2 linked regions of the Catalinimonas alkaloidigena genome follow. The protein of the gene in region 1 interacts with the protein of each later gene in a pairwise test. Links are inferred from orthologs where the notes say so. Each region holds a gene or a part of one and is shown in the gene's direction. Other genes may lie near its edges.

Region 1 (9,363 bases):
GCAAAAGCTGTAGAAAACCATTATAAATGGGTAGATGCTGCTAAGTTTTTAGGTTGCCATTCAATCCGTGTCAATGCTTCCAGCCAGGGGAGCTTTGAAGAACAACAAAAGCTCGCTGCCGACGGACTGGGTTCGTTAGCTGAATATGCCGAGAAAGCAGGCATCAATGTACTGGTAGAAAACCACGGTGGCTTATCCAGTAATGGAGAGTGGCTGGCAGGTGTAATGAAAATGGCGAATCGTTCTAACCTGGGCACTTTACCTGACTTTGGTAACTTCTGTATTAAAACAGAAGGTTATTCTCCTGAAAACCCTACTCCCGAATGTTTAGATGAGTACGATAGGTATAAAGGCGTTACTGAGCTGATGCCATTTGCCAAAGGAGTAAGTGCCAAGACACATGAGTTTAATTCTGAGGGAGAGGAGATTCATACTGACTATGAAAAAATGATGCGCATTGTACTAGATGCAGGCTATCGTGGCTATGTAGGAATAGAATATGAAGGTAACGACCTGGAAGCTGTGGAAGGTATCAAGGCCACCAAGAGCTTGCTGGAAAAAGTAAGAGAGCGTCTTACACCTGAATATGCCTAAAAATATAGCCCCTGTTATTTAGAAAACAGGGGCTTGTATTGAGCTTTTGTTCTTTTGCTTTACCTGGCTTTTACTGTAGCTGTGGCAGGTTCAAATATCTTAAGTTGTTCCTCATACAGTTTATAGACCAGACGATCATTAGGGTAGATAATATCGTCAAAAGTAAGAGCCTGGTCTTTAGGTATGTCTCTTTTAAGGATGACATCATCAGCCAAACCAATGGGTAAGAGGTTCTCTTCTCTGGCGATATCATAGTTCTCACATACTCCGTAAGAAAGGTAGCCTCCGTATCCATCTAAGGTTTCTCCTGCTTTAAGGTCACGTTTGGCAATTGCTGCTACTTCAACAACAGGGCCACCCTGCGGATACATCACTGGGTCATTGAAATGGAATGCCCTGGCGATGGAACTGGGAATATCAAAAAAGCAAAGGTGATAAGGGGTATAAAAACTATATAGTGGACCAGGGCCCATTTTTAGATACTTTAAGTAATCCTTTACCATCGGGTCATCAGTGATGCCGTATACATATACCCCGGGCCCAGGTTTGGCACCTACCACAAAATCAATGATCCCCCCCAGTTCTTTGAGCTCATCGACATCATGTATATCAGTGAGTTCGTCAATATGCTTTTTTGACCTGTAAGCACTCATACCTCGCTTTGCCACTCCCATCCCGGTTGCATTAGCCACTGAAGCTTGTTCAAAGGATAACTTAGTCCCGTCAGTAAAGTTAGTAATCATACGTGTGCCCTGATTTACATTGTTGGCAAACTCCTCCATATCGGTAGGATTTTTATGCTCATCGAGGAAGCCTTTGATATTCCCACAAACCATGGGAGTAAGTCCCAGTCCTTTTACATAGCGGTAAAGGTTCATAATCACCCCTGGCTGGTCACCATCAGTTTGGCTGAGCATTACATCTGACTGATCTGCATAATGCTTAAGGATAGGTCCAATGGTTGCATCCAACTCTGGGTTTAACATCAAAATAGGTTTATTGTACTTGATCGCAGTTAATACTACCTGAGCTCCATAATCAATAGCCCCCGTTGCTTCTACAACGATATCAATCTCTTCGGATCTGCACAATACTTCGGGATCTTCACAAACGCTATATTTATTGGCAAGAATATTATCATCTATTTGTTGATGATTGCTGCAGATACTAACATTTAATACCCCAGCTTTCTGATAGCATTGGGTAGCTCTCTCAGGAGTACGGTTACAGATAGCCACTGCTTTCATGCCGGGAGTGTATTTCTCAATTTGGTTAATTAGTCCGACCGACATGAAGCCTGCCCCTACTACCCCGACCTTAATAGGGTTACCAGCTTCTTCTCGGAAACTCAAAGCATTGTCAATAATAATCATTCCTTGATAAGTTAAATATATAGCGAGTTTTAAGCCAAAGCTACAATGAAATACACAAAAACCATAAATTGTTTAACTATATATAAATAAATTATATAATGTATTAGATAAACAATATTTTTTACGCATTTTTTGTACGATTTGAAGATCAAAATGAAATGTGTACTTCACCCTCAGGGTTTTGCTGCACACAAAGAAACTTCAATGGTAAAAGGAATTGCTGTAATACAATCAGAGAGAATTCAATTCAGAAGAACTATATAGAGAATTCGCTACTGTATGATTGATGTTGAGGTAATTAACTAGGCTGTTTCAGCGTTTGTTTGTTAAAATACACAAAAAAAATTGCAATAGCTTATACTTAATGTTAAATGATTGAAATTTCTGATCTGTTTGAGTATTGAAAGTCTAGTGACTATGGTTTAGCAGCAAGTCTATCTTGTTTGCACCATTAAATACCGTAGCTGAGGGTTGAGTTTTCTTGATATGCATAATACTTTTTGATCACCTTTTTCAAATATTGAGATGACCAGAACATAAGCGTACAAACATGGAAGACTAAGAAATACTTTGATTTTTTCTATTAGTTTTGCTGAGATAAAATGACCAGATTTTGTTACTTGAAGCGACTGTTTACGCTTTCTTAGAGAGTTAAGCATCCTGAAGTACTTAATCTCATATTCTGAGTAAAAAGAGAAAAACAAGCGCTATGTACCTGATCTTTGATACTGAAACTACCGGTCTTCCCCGCGACTATAATGCTCCAATTACAGACCTGGACAACTGGCCCCGCATTGTGCAGTTATCCTGGCAGTTGCATGCTGCCGACGGAAAATTGCTCAACCAGCAGGATTACATCGTAAAACCAGTAGGGTTTACCATTCCTTTCAATTCTGAAAAAGTTCACGGTATCTCTACAGAACGGGCGCTGAAAGAAGGCCATCCTCTAGAAAAGGTGCTTGAGATATTTAACAAAGACCTGGAGCGTACCCAGGTAGTCATAGGTCATAATGTAGACTTTGATATTAATATCACCGGCGCAGAGTTGGTTAGAACAGGTCTTCCTACACATCTGATGGATATACAGAAGCTGGACACCAAAGATGAGTCTACTGACTTTTGCAAAATTCCCGGTGGACGTGGAGGAAGGTACAAATGGCCGACTCTTTCTGAACTCCATCAGAAGCTTTTCGGTGTAGGCTTTGACGAAGCACACAACTCTGCTTTTGACGTTGATGCTACTGCGCGCTGCTTTTTTGGATTACTCAAAGAAAAAGTGGTTAAGCCCTATAATGATGAAGTACCACTGGACAAAATCATCTACGAAGCACCGGATCTTGAGGCTGCCAGCCGTGCTGAAAAGGAGAAAAAAGAGTCAGAAGCTCCAACTATTCCGCTAAGTAATGAGCCAGTCAAAGAAATTAAGACTGCTCCTTTTAGTCATTTACACGTACACTCGCAATATTCTATACTCCAGAGTACGGCCAGTCTTAAAAATATCGTGGCAGCAGCCAAAGAGCAAGGCATGCCCGCCGTGGCAATTACCGACTTAGGAAGCCTTTTTGGCGCTTTTAAGGCGGTGGCCGAAGGCAAAAGACAAGGGTTGAAAGTTATCATAGGTTGCGATGTATACGTAGTAGAAGATCGCCATCAGAAAAAGTTTACCAAAGACATGAAAGACCAGCGGAGTCTGCAACTGCTGCTGGCCAAAAATCAGGAAGGTTATCAAAACCTTTCCAAACTTTGTTCATTAGGATATATTGAAGGCTATTATGGTGGTTTCCCTCGTGTTGATAAAGAATTAATTCAGAGGTACAAGCACGGATTGATCGCAACTACCGGTAGTATCTCCGGTGAGGTGCCCGATCTGATTCTGAACGTAGGGGAGCATCAGGCAGAAGAGGCCTTTGTCTGGTGGAAAGAAACATTTGGTGAGGACTTTTATGTAGAGCTTCAGCGTCATGGTCTGGAAGAAGAGAATCGTGTAAATGACATATTGCTCCGCTTTGCTAAAAAGTACAATGTAAAGGTAATCGCTACCAATGATGTGTATTATACCAGGCGTGCTGATGCTGATGCCCATGATACACTGCTCTGTGTAAAAAATGGTGATGTAATGTCTATGCCTAAGGGGCGGGGAAGAGGGTTTCGCTTTGGGATGCCTAACGATGAGTTTTATTTCAAAACAGAAGAGGAGATGAAGCGTCTCTTCCAGGACTTACCGGAAGCCATCACTAATACCTATGAAATTGTAGAGAAAACGGAAGAACTCAAACTGGAGCGAGACATTCTTTTGCCCCGCTTTGAAATACCCGAAGAGTTTGAGGACCAGGATGACTACTTGCGTCATTTAGCATATGAAGGCGCAAAAAGCCATTATGGGGAGGTCACGCCAGAGATTAGTGAGCGGATAGACCACGAACTGAAGATCATCAAGGACATGGGTTTTCCCGGTTACTTCCTTATTGTACAGGATTTTATCAACGCTGCCCGAAAAATGGGGGTGAAAGTAGGGCCGGGGCGTGGTTCCGCAGCCGGTTCAGTAGTGGCTTACTGTACCGGAATCACCAATATCGATCCGATTGAGTATGACTTACTCTTTGAGCGATTCCTCAACCCTGAGCGTATCTCCATGCCCGATATTGATATTGACTTTGATGACGATGGCCGACAAAAAGTAATAGATTATGTAATTAAGAAATATGGACGTAACCAGGTAGCCCAGATTGTGACGTTTGGCACCATGGCTCCTAAAATGTCTATCCGTGACGTAGCCAGAGTGAGCGAACTGCCACTTCCGGAAGCCAATCGCATCGCCAAGCTTGTACCGGAAAAGCCAGGGACTACCTTTGAGCAGGCATTGGCTGAAGTACCGGAGTTACAGCAAATTAAGCGAGGTAGGGATAAGCAATCAGAAGTAGTAAACCTGGCGCAAACGCTGGTAGGTTCGGTGAGAGGTACCGGCATACATGCTGCCGGAGTAATCATTGCTCCTGATGACCTGCTGGAATATATTCCTGTAAAGACAGATAAAGACTCTGACCTTTTTATCACGCAGTTTGATGGTTCGGTGGTGGAGTCAGCAGGTATGTTGAAGATGGACTTTTTGGGGTTAAAAACCCTAACCATCATCAAAACAGCCCTTGAAAATATTAAACAAAATCATGGTATTGAAATTGACATTGACACGATTCCACTGGATGATGAAGAAACCTACAAACTTTATCAGCGGGGCGATACCGTAGGTACTTTCCAGTTTGAGTCAGATGGGATGCGGCAATGGTTACAAAAACTCAAGCCTACCAATATAGAAGACCTGATTGCTATGAACGCCCTTTACCGTCCGGGGCCCATGCAGTTCATTCCTAACTTCATTGACCGCAAGCATGGGCGCGAACAGGTGGAATATCCTCATCCGCTGCTGGAAGGTATCCTCAAAAATACCTATGGTATTATGGTGTACCAGGAGCAAATCATGCAGACAGCCCAGATCCTGGGAGGGTACTCTCTCGGCGGTGCGGATTTGCTGCGTCGGGCGATGGGTAAGAAGAAGATAGAGGAGATGAACAAGCAGCGGGAGATTTTCGTCAAAGGGGCCAAAGAAAAACATGGGATTGAAAAGGGCAAAGCTGAGGAGGTTTTTTCCATTATGGAGAAGTTTGCCCAGTACGGATTTAACCGTTCACACTCTGCCGCATATTCAGTAGTAGCTTACCAGACGGGATATCTGAAAGCGAATTATCCGGCAGAATACATGGCGGCTGTTCTTACCCACAATATGAACAATTCCGATAAGGTAACTGCCTTTCTGGATGAGTGTAAGCGCCAGGGTATCAATGTGCTGGGGCCAGATGTTAATGAAAGCAGGTATTTCTTCGGCGTGAATAAAGAAGGACAGATCCGCTTCGGCTTAGGGGCTGTAAAAGGCGCAGGTGAAAATGCGGTAAGTGCCATCATAGAAGAACGAGATGGAGAAGGGCTTTACAAAGATATCTTTGAGTTTACCAAACGGATTAACCTCCGACAGGTCAATAAGAAAACGCTGGAGGTCTTGGCAATGGCGGGTGCCTTCGACTGTTTTGATGGCTTGCATAGAAGGCAATACTTACATACTGAAGAAGGAGATGCCAGTCTGATAGAAAAAGCATGTAAGTATGCAGTTACACTACAACAGGAAGAAGAGTCCGCGCAACAATCATTGTTCGGAGGTAGTAATGGAGTAGATGTTCCTCTACCCAGGCTTACGGATTGCGAACCTTATAGTGAGATAGAAAAACTAAAAATTGAGAAAGAGGTAATTGGGTTCTATATCTCTGGACATCCTTTAGATCAGTTTAAGCTAGAAATTGAAAACTTCTGTACATGCACGGTAGACCAGGTACCGAATTATAAGAATCAGGATATATCTGTGGCAGGTATCGTCACCTCATTTCAGGAGCGGCAGACTCGTACTGGTAAGCCTTTTGGCCTGGTAACCATAGAAGATTATCAGACTTCTCTGAACCTTGCCTTCTTTGGAGAAGACTTTTTGAGTAACCGTCATCGGCTGTCTATAGGGGAGTTTGTATACATAAGAGGGAAGGTAGAGGAACGCTACAATCAACCGGATGTCTGGGAACTTCGCCCTCAGTCTGTGCAGCTTTTAAGTGAGATCCGCGAGAAAATGACCAAAGGTGTTCAACTCAAAATTCCTGTAGAAGTTCTGGATGATAAATTAGTATCAGATCTGGAAAAACTTCTCCTGGATTATCAGGGTAGCTGTGCCTTAAAAGTTTACCTGCAAGACGGTATGGAGAGTATTACTGTAGATACCATGTCCAGGAAGTTTAAAGTAAACCCTGTCAATAGCTTTTTTGAAACAGTAGAAAAGCTTAAGGATATTACTTATAAACTAGAGGCTAATTAAGCCCTTATTTGCCAGGTAAGATGAATTGAACCGTGTGCATGCTATGCTAAAAGCCTTGGTAACGCTATTTGAGTAGTTTGGGATAACATCAATGAGCTCTGGGGCATAACAGGTCCTGGACCAACTACCCTACCTTAGATGCCAGTAAGGCTGACATTGCTCAAGATGAAATAAATGAGCAGACACTGCCAGTGATGCAGCGGATAGTTGTTGGGTACATTGCATTGGGGAGAACATAGCAGCGAATCCGCGATGTGTGGAAGTAGAGGTAAGCCTATTGGGTAGCTACGGCAGGCAATCTCTCTATGAGCATATGATGCCTGAAGAACTTGAAAAGGGGATCAGGCTGAACTCGAGTAAGAGCCTGACCAGCGGACTGCATTTGGTGAGCATCAGGCAGGAGAATCTGCGAATGCAAAAATTGATTCTAAAGTAAAAATCTTAAATCATCGTAAGAAAAGAAAAGCAGCGTATTGGCTAGCCTCTGCTTTTCTTTTCTATGAGCGTAGAATATAAAGTCCTTGCTAAAAAGAAGATGACATTTTTACTAAAATAGAATAACTGTTCAAAGTGGTCTAGAATAATGAAATGGTTATGCCCACGGTAAGTGTATTAGCCTGCGGCCCTTCGTCTGCAACAAATACTTCGGAGAACATATACTGTCCGGTAAGGGTGATTCCTCTGAAACCTACCCTTGCATGTGCGCCATAACGCCAGGGATTTAGGTTAAAGTCTTTCCGGTTCTTGGCATAGTCATCATCATTGTATTTGATTTTGGAGTAAGACAGTAAACGGCGGCCTATTACACCCCCCAAGGCAGCAGTAAACCCGCGATAGTCATCATTCGCAAAAAAGCGAAATTCCATAGGAATATTGATGAAATGAACAGAAAGCTTGGTTTTATCTACATTAGGGAATGCTTCATTGTCCAGTTCAACGATTTCAGTTGAATCTCCGTCCATCAGGGTTACCTCATCTGAAAAAGTATAGTTGTGTGAAGAAATACCTATACCCGGATGGAATGAAAACTTTGATTCACCCAAAGCGACCGGGTACAAATAATGAAAGCCAATACTGCGAGAGCGTATGGTTCTGATTTCAAATTCCTCAGGAGCATTCATCAATATATTGACGCCATAGTCAAAAATCAGCATACCCGGAAGGTCAGGTTGTGCCGAGGTGAATTGACTCTGCTGCTCCTGGCCTTGTACCAGTGAGTAGGTAAGTAGAAGGGAAAATATTAAAAATACTCTTTTCATTATTGTTTGATTAGATTTTAAGCTATTAAAAATTCTTCTTCAGTATGTCCGCAAAGGTATTGAGATTTTGCAAGTATGAAACGTCTTCACCAAATTATACTATGAAAGCACAACGCTTGTTATGTATCTTAAGTGTGTTATCTGGTAATTACACGTATAATTTTCCTGAAGTTATCATGCTTTGAGGAAATACAGACAGTTACTATTTTCATGTTTGCGCTCGTATTAACTAGATTATGAAAATGAGTTTGAGGTTGCATTTACCCTTAAATCTTTTCGCTTTTGAGCAAAGGCTTGTATAATCTGAAGGGATTGGGCATTTTGCCTAAAAATCTTAGTTAGATTATGCATATTGAGTTTTTTGAGGGTGATCGCGCCACACAATACGACGATAAAATTCCAACCTGGGTACCTAATTACCGTTTTGTACAACAGTCTATTCCCGCAATACTTAATGCTTATTTTCCTGCTGAAGAAGAGCGCAGACTGCTTATTGCTGGCTGTGGCACAGGACAGGAAATTGCAGAGATCAAACAACAGGTGAGCGGCTGGAAAATTACTGGTATAGATCCCTCTCCTCAAATGATTCGTTTGGCTCAGATGAAACTTGCCTATTGGGATAATGACCCACTTTTAATGCTTAAAACCGGTGTAGTAAGTGATTTGCCAACCGAGCAGAAATATGATGCAGCCACGCTGATACTGGTTTTACATTTTATCCCTGATGATGAGGACGGTAAACTAAAACTGTTGCGTGATATTGCAGCACGGCTTCATACAGGAGCCCCATTGATTATCTCGGATATCTATGCTTCGGATAACTTTCAGCAAGAACTAAAATATTTTCGTCAGTATATGATGAACAAAGACCTGGAAAGCCAGATGATAGACCAGGGCTTGCAGCATGTACAGGAGGATACCCACCGCCTGTCAATACACCGATTGGGTGAATTACTACAGGAGGCGGGATTTCATGCCCCACGTATGTTCAGTAAAGCTTTTTATTACGGGGCGTGGGTTGCCGAAAAACGTTAGACGTCACAAATCCGGACCCCCTCTTGCAGTGAGGCCAGCGGGTCTTGTTTGGGTATAAACTCCTGGGCGATAAATCCTGTAAAGCCGGTATCCACAATAGCTCTAACGATGGCAGGGTAGTATAGCTCCTGCGTTTCGTCAATCTCTGCTCTGCCTGGCACTCCTCCGGTATGGTAGTGAGAAATGTAAGGGTGGT
Region 2 (5,188 bases), 930 kb from region 1 along the record:
TGATACACATGCAACCAAACATGTAGAAGGATTTGTTAAAAAGCTGAAAAAAACTTTTCCGGCGCATACCGTATATTTGCAGGATGAAAGATTTACTTCCAAACAAGCCCTTGAGGCCATGATTGAAGGAGGTACATCTAAAAAATACAGAAGAGAAAAGGGCAATATAGACAAGGTGAGTGCCACCATTATTTTACAATCTTATTTAGAAAAGAAGCGTTTTTAAGATATGATTTATCCCATCGTATTATATGGTGATCCCGTACTGAAAACACCGGCTGAAGATATTGAGCCAGGCTCCATAGATGCCAAGCAGCTGAGTGAAGATATGTTTGAAACTATGTATCAGGCCAGTGGGGTGGGGTTGGCAGCTCCTCAAATTGGCAAAAGCCTTAGAATGTTTGTCGTGGATAGTGGCCCGATGGAAGAAGAGGATGAAGAAAGTAATGGGGAAGGCTTCAAGCGGGTATTCATCAATCCGGAAATTATTTCTTATGAAGGGGATGACTGGTCTTTTGAAGAGGGCTGTCTGAGTATCCCTGGAGTTAGGGCAGATGTAAATCGTCCGGAAGTAGTAACCATTAAGTATCTGGACGAAAACTGGAATGAACATACGGAGACTCTGGAAGATATGCCTGCCCGCATTGTACTACATGAGTATGATCACATAGAAGGCATTCTTTTTACTGATCATGTAAAAGGGCTTAAGAAGCGCCTTATTAAGGGTAAACTCAACAATATTACCCAAGGCAAGGTGGATGCAAACTATAAAGTGAAACTTTCACCCAAACTGGCCAAAAGATAGTATTTTGCATTATCAAGCTAAGCAAGCTGAAATATCATCCAAGCTTCCTGATACGGGAACTACCATTTTCACCATTATGTCTAAAATGGCATCTGATTATGGTGCCATTAATCTTTCTCAGGGATTTCCTGACTTTTCTGTTCCTGAAGCACTTCAGAAATTAGTGTACAAGCATATGCATGATGGGCACAATCAATATGCCCCCATGCCTGGGCTATTAGCGTTACGCGAGCAAATTTCTGGGAAGGTCGAGAAGCTATATCAGCGAATAATTAATCCCGAAACAGAAGTAACCATTACTGCCGGGGCTACGGAAGCCTTGCATGCCAGTATCTCAGCCATCGTTCATCCTGGTGATGAAGTTATCGTGCTGGAGCCTGCATATGACAGCTATATCCCTTCCATACAATTGAATGGTGGTATTCCCGTAACTGTAGCTCTAAACCCAAAAGATTTTACTGTAGACTGGAATAAAGTTAGAGAGGCTATTAGTAGTAAAACCCGAACGATTATAGTCAACACTCCCCATAATCCTAGTGGGAGCATTTTTTCTACTTATGATTTAGAACAACTGGCAGAAATTACCAGAGATAACCAGATGCTAGTACTTAGCGATGAGGTGTACGAGCATATTATCTTTGATGGAAAACAACACCAAAGTGTATTATGCCATGAGGAATTAGCTACCCGTAGTATCGCCGTCTTTTCTTTTGGCAAAACTTTTCATGCCACGGGCTGGAAGGTAGGCTACTGCATAGCGCCCCCCCCAATAAGTACAGAGATCAGAAAAGTACATCAGTATCTTCAGTTTAGTGTACACACACCTACACAGTATGCTCTGGCCGAATACATGGATACTTTAGATAGTTATCAGCATCTGGCCGACTTTTACCAGAAAAAGCGTGACCTCTTCCTGAAGCTTACCCAAGCCTCTCCTCTCAAAGCATTATCCTCAGGTGGTACTTATTTTCAATTGTTTTCTTATAAGGACTACTCAAAACTGTCTGACCGAGCACTGGCGGAAAAGCTGACCCAAGAAAACAAATTAGCCAGTATTCCGATTAGTGTTTTTTATCACGACCAAACTGATCATCATTATTTGCGTTTTTGTTTTGCAAAGAGCAACGAAACATTAGAAAAGGCCGCAAAAATCCTTTGTAGTTTATGAGCCAAATTTCTGACACTTTAAATGTTAGCCTTATTCAATCTGAACTTTACTGGCATAACATAGATGCTAATCTTGCTATGTTTGAAGAAAAAATCTGGCAGATTGGAGGAAAAACAGACCTGATTGTACTGCCGGAAATGTTCAGTACGGGCTTTACCAATGCGGCACCTGAACTGGCAGAGCCCATGAACAGCAAAACTTTTCGTTGGATGAAGCAGCAGGCGATGCAAACACAGGCTGCTATCTGTGGAAGCTTTATTGCCAGAGATGGAAAAAAGCTATATAATCGTCTATTGTGGATGCAACCTGATGGTGAATTTGTAAGCTACGATAAGAAGCATCTTTTTAGAATGTCAGAGGAGCATGAAATTTATACTGCCGGTTCTGATAGAGTAGTGGTAGAATGGAGAGGTTGGAAAATCAGGCCCTTGATCTGTTATGATTTACGATTTCCAATCTGGAGTCGTAATGAAACGTACGCTGATGGAAGCCAGTCTTATGACCTTCTTCTGTACGTAGCCAACTGGCCTGCACCCAGAGTTCAGGTATGGCGTACTCTTTTGCAAGCCAGAGCTATTGAGAACCTTTCTTATTGCATTGGAGTGAATAGAGTAGGGGAGGATGGGATGAATGTTTCTTATAATGGTCACTCAATGGTTTACAATTATAGAGGAGAAGTAATGAATGATCTGGGTGAAGCAGAGGATATTGCGCAAATAGAGATTTCAAAATCAGAGCTATCTGCTTTTCGTCAGAAGTTTCCCGCACATCTTGATGCAGATTCTTTTCAATTAGGAAAATAACTCTTCTGCTACATTCATTAAATGTTTTTCTGTAGGCTGATTATAAAAGTTATCTCCTAATGTCTTAGCCATTTTTTCTATTATCAGATTTTGACCTGACAATATAAGCTTCACTCGCCTAGATTTTTCTCTTACCAGCGTATTTATCAGTTTGAGTAACTTATTGGGATTTGCTTTACTGTCATAACTTTCCATCAGGATAAGTATTTTTTCTGCCTGATTAATCAGTTCCTGAGCATAAGTTACCATGCTTACATCTGAAAAATTGTCCAGGCTAAAGGTATTTACTTCAGGATAAAGTTTTTTTATGTGAGATTCTGAGCCGGTCTGAAAAGCCACCTGTTCATGACTCTCCACCAATTGAATATTTAAAAATGCTTTCACTTTACCATCAGTTTTTCGGCACTTACTTTCCCATTACTATTCCAAACTCTGATTAGATATATTCCTCTTGCCAGGCCTGCAACATCTATGGTCATTTCTTCTGTATTATCTTTTGGCTTGAGTTCAGCCAATATCGCTCCATTCATGCTAATCATTTGTAGCCACTTGATTGGCTCTGATGACCGAACTTTCACCTGTGGCTCCGTTAAAAATGTCGGATTTGGAAAAACCAATAGTGCCACATCTTCTCTACTTTGCCAGGCTGAGTAGCTCATCAGGCGAACTCCTCCCTGAGGGCTGCCCACAAAAATATAAGTTTTGTCGGAATCATCTATTTTGGCAGCAGCCAGACTTACATGCTTATCTATTTCCAAGTTCTTTTTTTGGTCGTCTAAACTCACTACTACAGTATCTGCAATAGCCTCTTCTTCAAGTTGGGCAAGAAAATCAGGATACAAAAGCATCCACTCACTGGCATCACTCCTCAATAAATCCTCTTTTCCGTCTCCATCAAAATCATACAGGAGAACAGAAAGGTTACGATTAAATATACTGCTGCTTATTCCCCCGGCATTTCCTATGACAAGTTCCCATTCAGGTAAACCCTCGCTATTCTGGTTTTGGTAATATTCCAGATTTCCTTCACGTTTGGCTATAAATACGTCCACATCACCATCATTATCAGCATCCGTAAACTCAAGCTGGTCAGCCGGGTGAAAATCAAGAGAAAGTGTTTGTCTCTGCTCAGGCTTAAATACCCATGCCCCCTGACTGCTGGCCTGATTTGCTATCCAGTAGAATGTGGCGGGGGAGGAAAAAGAGCTTTCAGCCCCACTCAAAAGCAAATCTGGCAAACCATCTTTATTAAGATCTTCAAAATAAAGGTGAAGCTGCTGTAATTTCCATTGGCTTAGTCCAAGGTAATCTGAAGTAGTGTATTTATAAGTTGGAACATTTGTCGTTCCTGTGTTTTCATAAAGATAAACACCTGCATAATAGCCGTTTTCATGCATGCTTCCGCGATGGGCAATGAATAAATCCATGTCACCATCAGCATCATAATCTACTAGTGTAGGAGCAGCATTTTCGCCTACATCTATCATTGCCGACTGTAAAAAGTTACGCTGTATTAAATTAAATTCAGGCATTTGCGCTGTACCTGTATTCTCATAAAGCCAACTGGAGTTTCGCATATCGGCAGCCCCTGTGATTTCTCCATTAACATTGGGAGCAATCACTAAATCTCTGACACCATCGTGTGTTACATCCACATGATATGCCGCGGGAAAAGAAATGGATAGCTCTTCCGGTATTTCTTCAGGATAGTTAGTGGAAAAAGATGTAAAGAGTGCGTTTTCTCTTGTACCTACATTTTCTAAAAAGTATAGCTCACCACAACCTTCATCACTACTCAGGATATCCTTATCCCCATCACCGTCTGTATCTATGGCTAATAAGGTTTTTCCTCCTATATGAAGCTGTTTGGCATCTTTGTTATACCGGTTACTAATTGCCTCACAGCTCTGACCTTCAAAGGCAAACTGTCCACAACCGCATTCTCTCATCTGGCCCCAGGCATCATCTATTGCTTCAAATTCTAGCGTACTACTATTGCCATTTTCTACGCTTTGGTTCTGGTAGTATTCCATGTTACCTCTACCGTTCACATTATAAACGACAATATCCAGGTCTCCATCGCCATCAATATCACTAATGGCGGGTATGTCAGATGGGTTGAGCTGAATGGCAATTTCAAAGCCTGAGAAACCGATGGTTGCTAGTGGATCAGCTACTAATTCCCATTCCAGTTGCTCACTATTACTCACATTACGATATACTGTGATACTTCTTTTTCCGGAAGCAGTGAATAAATCCTGCTTGCCATCTCCATCATAATCCACAAAGACTACCCAGCTGCTAATATTTTTTGGAAAGCTCAGGCTATACACAGGAGCGTAAACAAACTGCTGGTTTTGGGAAAGGAAAGGTATAAACTGATCCGAAGTTCTATCAAATATGATTAAGTCT

Evidence for each region. Proteins that work in one complex are often made in the same cells at the same time.
Region 2: the proteins of dnaE (region 1) and OKW21_RS28545 interact in binary tests that used the Escherichia coli proteins (3 or more experiments, as listed by UniProt). The link is inferred for Catalinimonas alkaloidigena from one-to-one orthologs.

Annotation. Positions count from the first base shown.
Region 1 is NZ_JAQFIL010000001.1:6,096,808-6,106,170, reverse strand. The notes cover bases 2,307-7,073. They hold dnaE (DNA polymerase III subunit alpha), read left to right. Parts: upstream 2,307-2,676; coding sequence 2,677-6,873; downstream 6,874-7,073. Also shown: OKW21_RS24710 (sugar phosphate isomerase/epimerase family protein), read left to right, coding at 1-594; OKW21_RS24705 (NAD(P)H-dependent oxidoreductase), read right to left, coding at 654-1,967; OKW21_RS24695 (hypothetical protein), read left to right, coding at 7,130-7,309; OKW21_RS24690 (outer membrane beta-barrel protein), read right to left, coding at 7,449-8,132; OKW21_RS24685 (class I SAM-dependent methyltransferase), read left to right, coding at 8,478-9,167; OKW21_RS24680 (hydroxypyruvate isomerase family protein), read right to left, coding at 9,164-9,363. UniProt on the Escherichia coli protein: DNA polymerase III is a complex, multichain enzyme responsible for most of the replicative synthesis in bacteria. This DNA polymerase also exhibits 3' to 5' exonuclease activity. The alpha chain is the DNA polymerase catalytic subunit.
Region 2 is NZ_JAQFIL010000001.1:7,028,056-7,033,243, reverse strand. The notes cover bases 1-2,891. They hold OKW21_RS28545 (methionine aminotransferase), read left to right. Parts: upstream 1-809; coding sequence 810-1,973; downstream 1,974-2,891. Other genes in these bases: OKW21_RS28535 (hypothetical protein), read right to left, coding at 2,765-2,891; OKW21_RS28540 (amidohydrolase), read left to right, coding at 1,970-2,776; def (peptide deformylase), read left to right, coding at 230-805; ruvX (Holliday junction resolvase RuvX), read left to right, coding at 1-226. In the rest of the region: more of OKW21_RS28535, read right to left, coding at 2,892-3,160; OKW21_RS28530 (T9SS type A sorting domain-containing protein), read right to left, coding at 3,157-5,188. UniProt on the Escherichia coli protein: Shows aminotransferase activity with methionine and histidine as substrates, and to a lesser extent also with phenylalanine.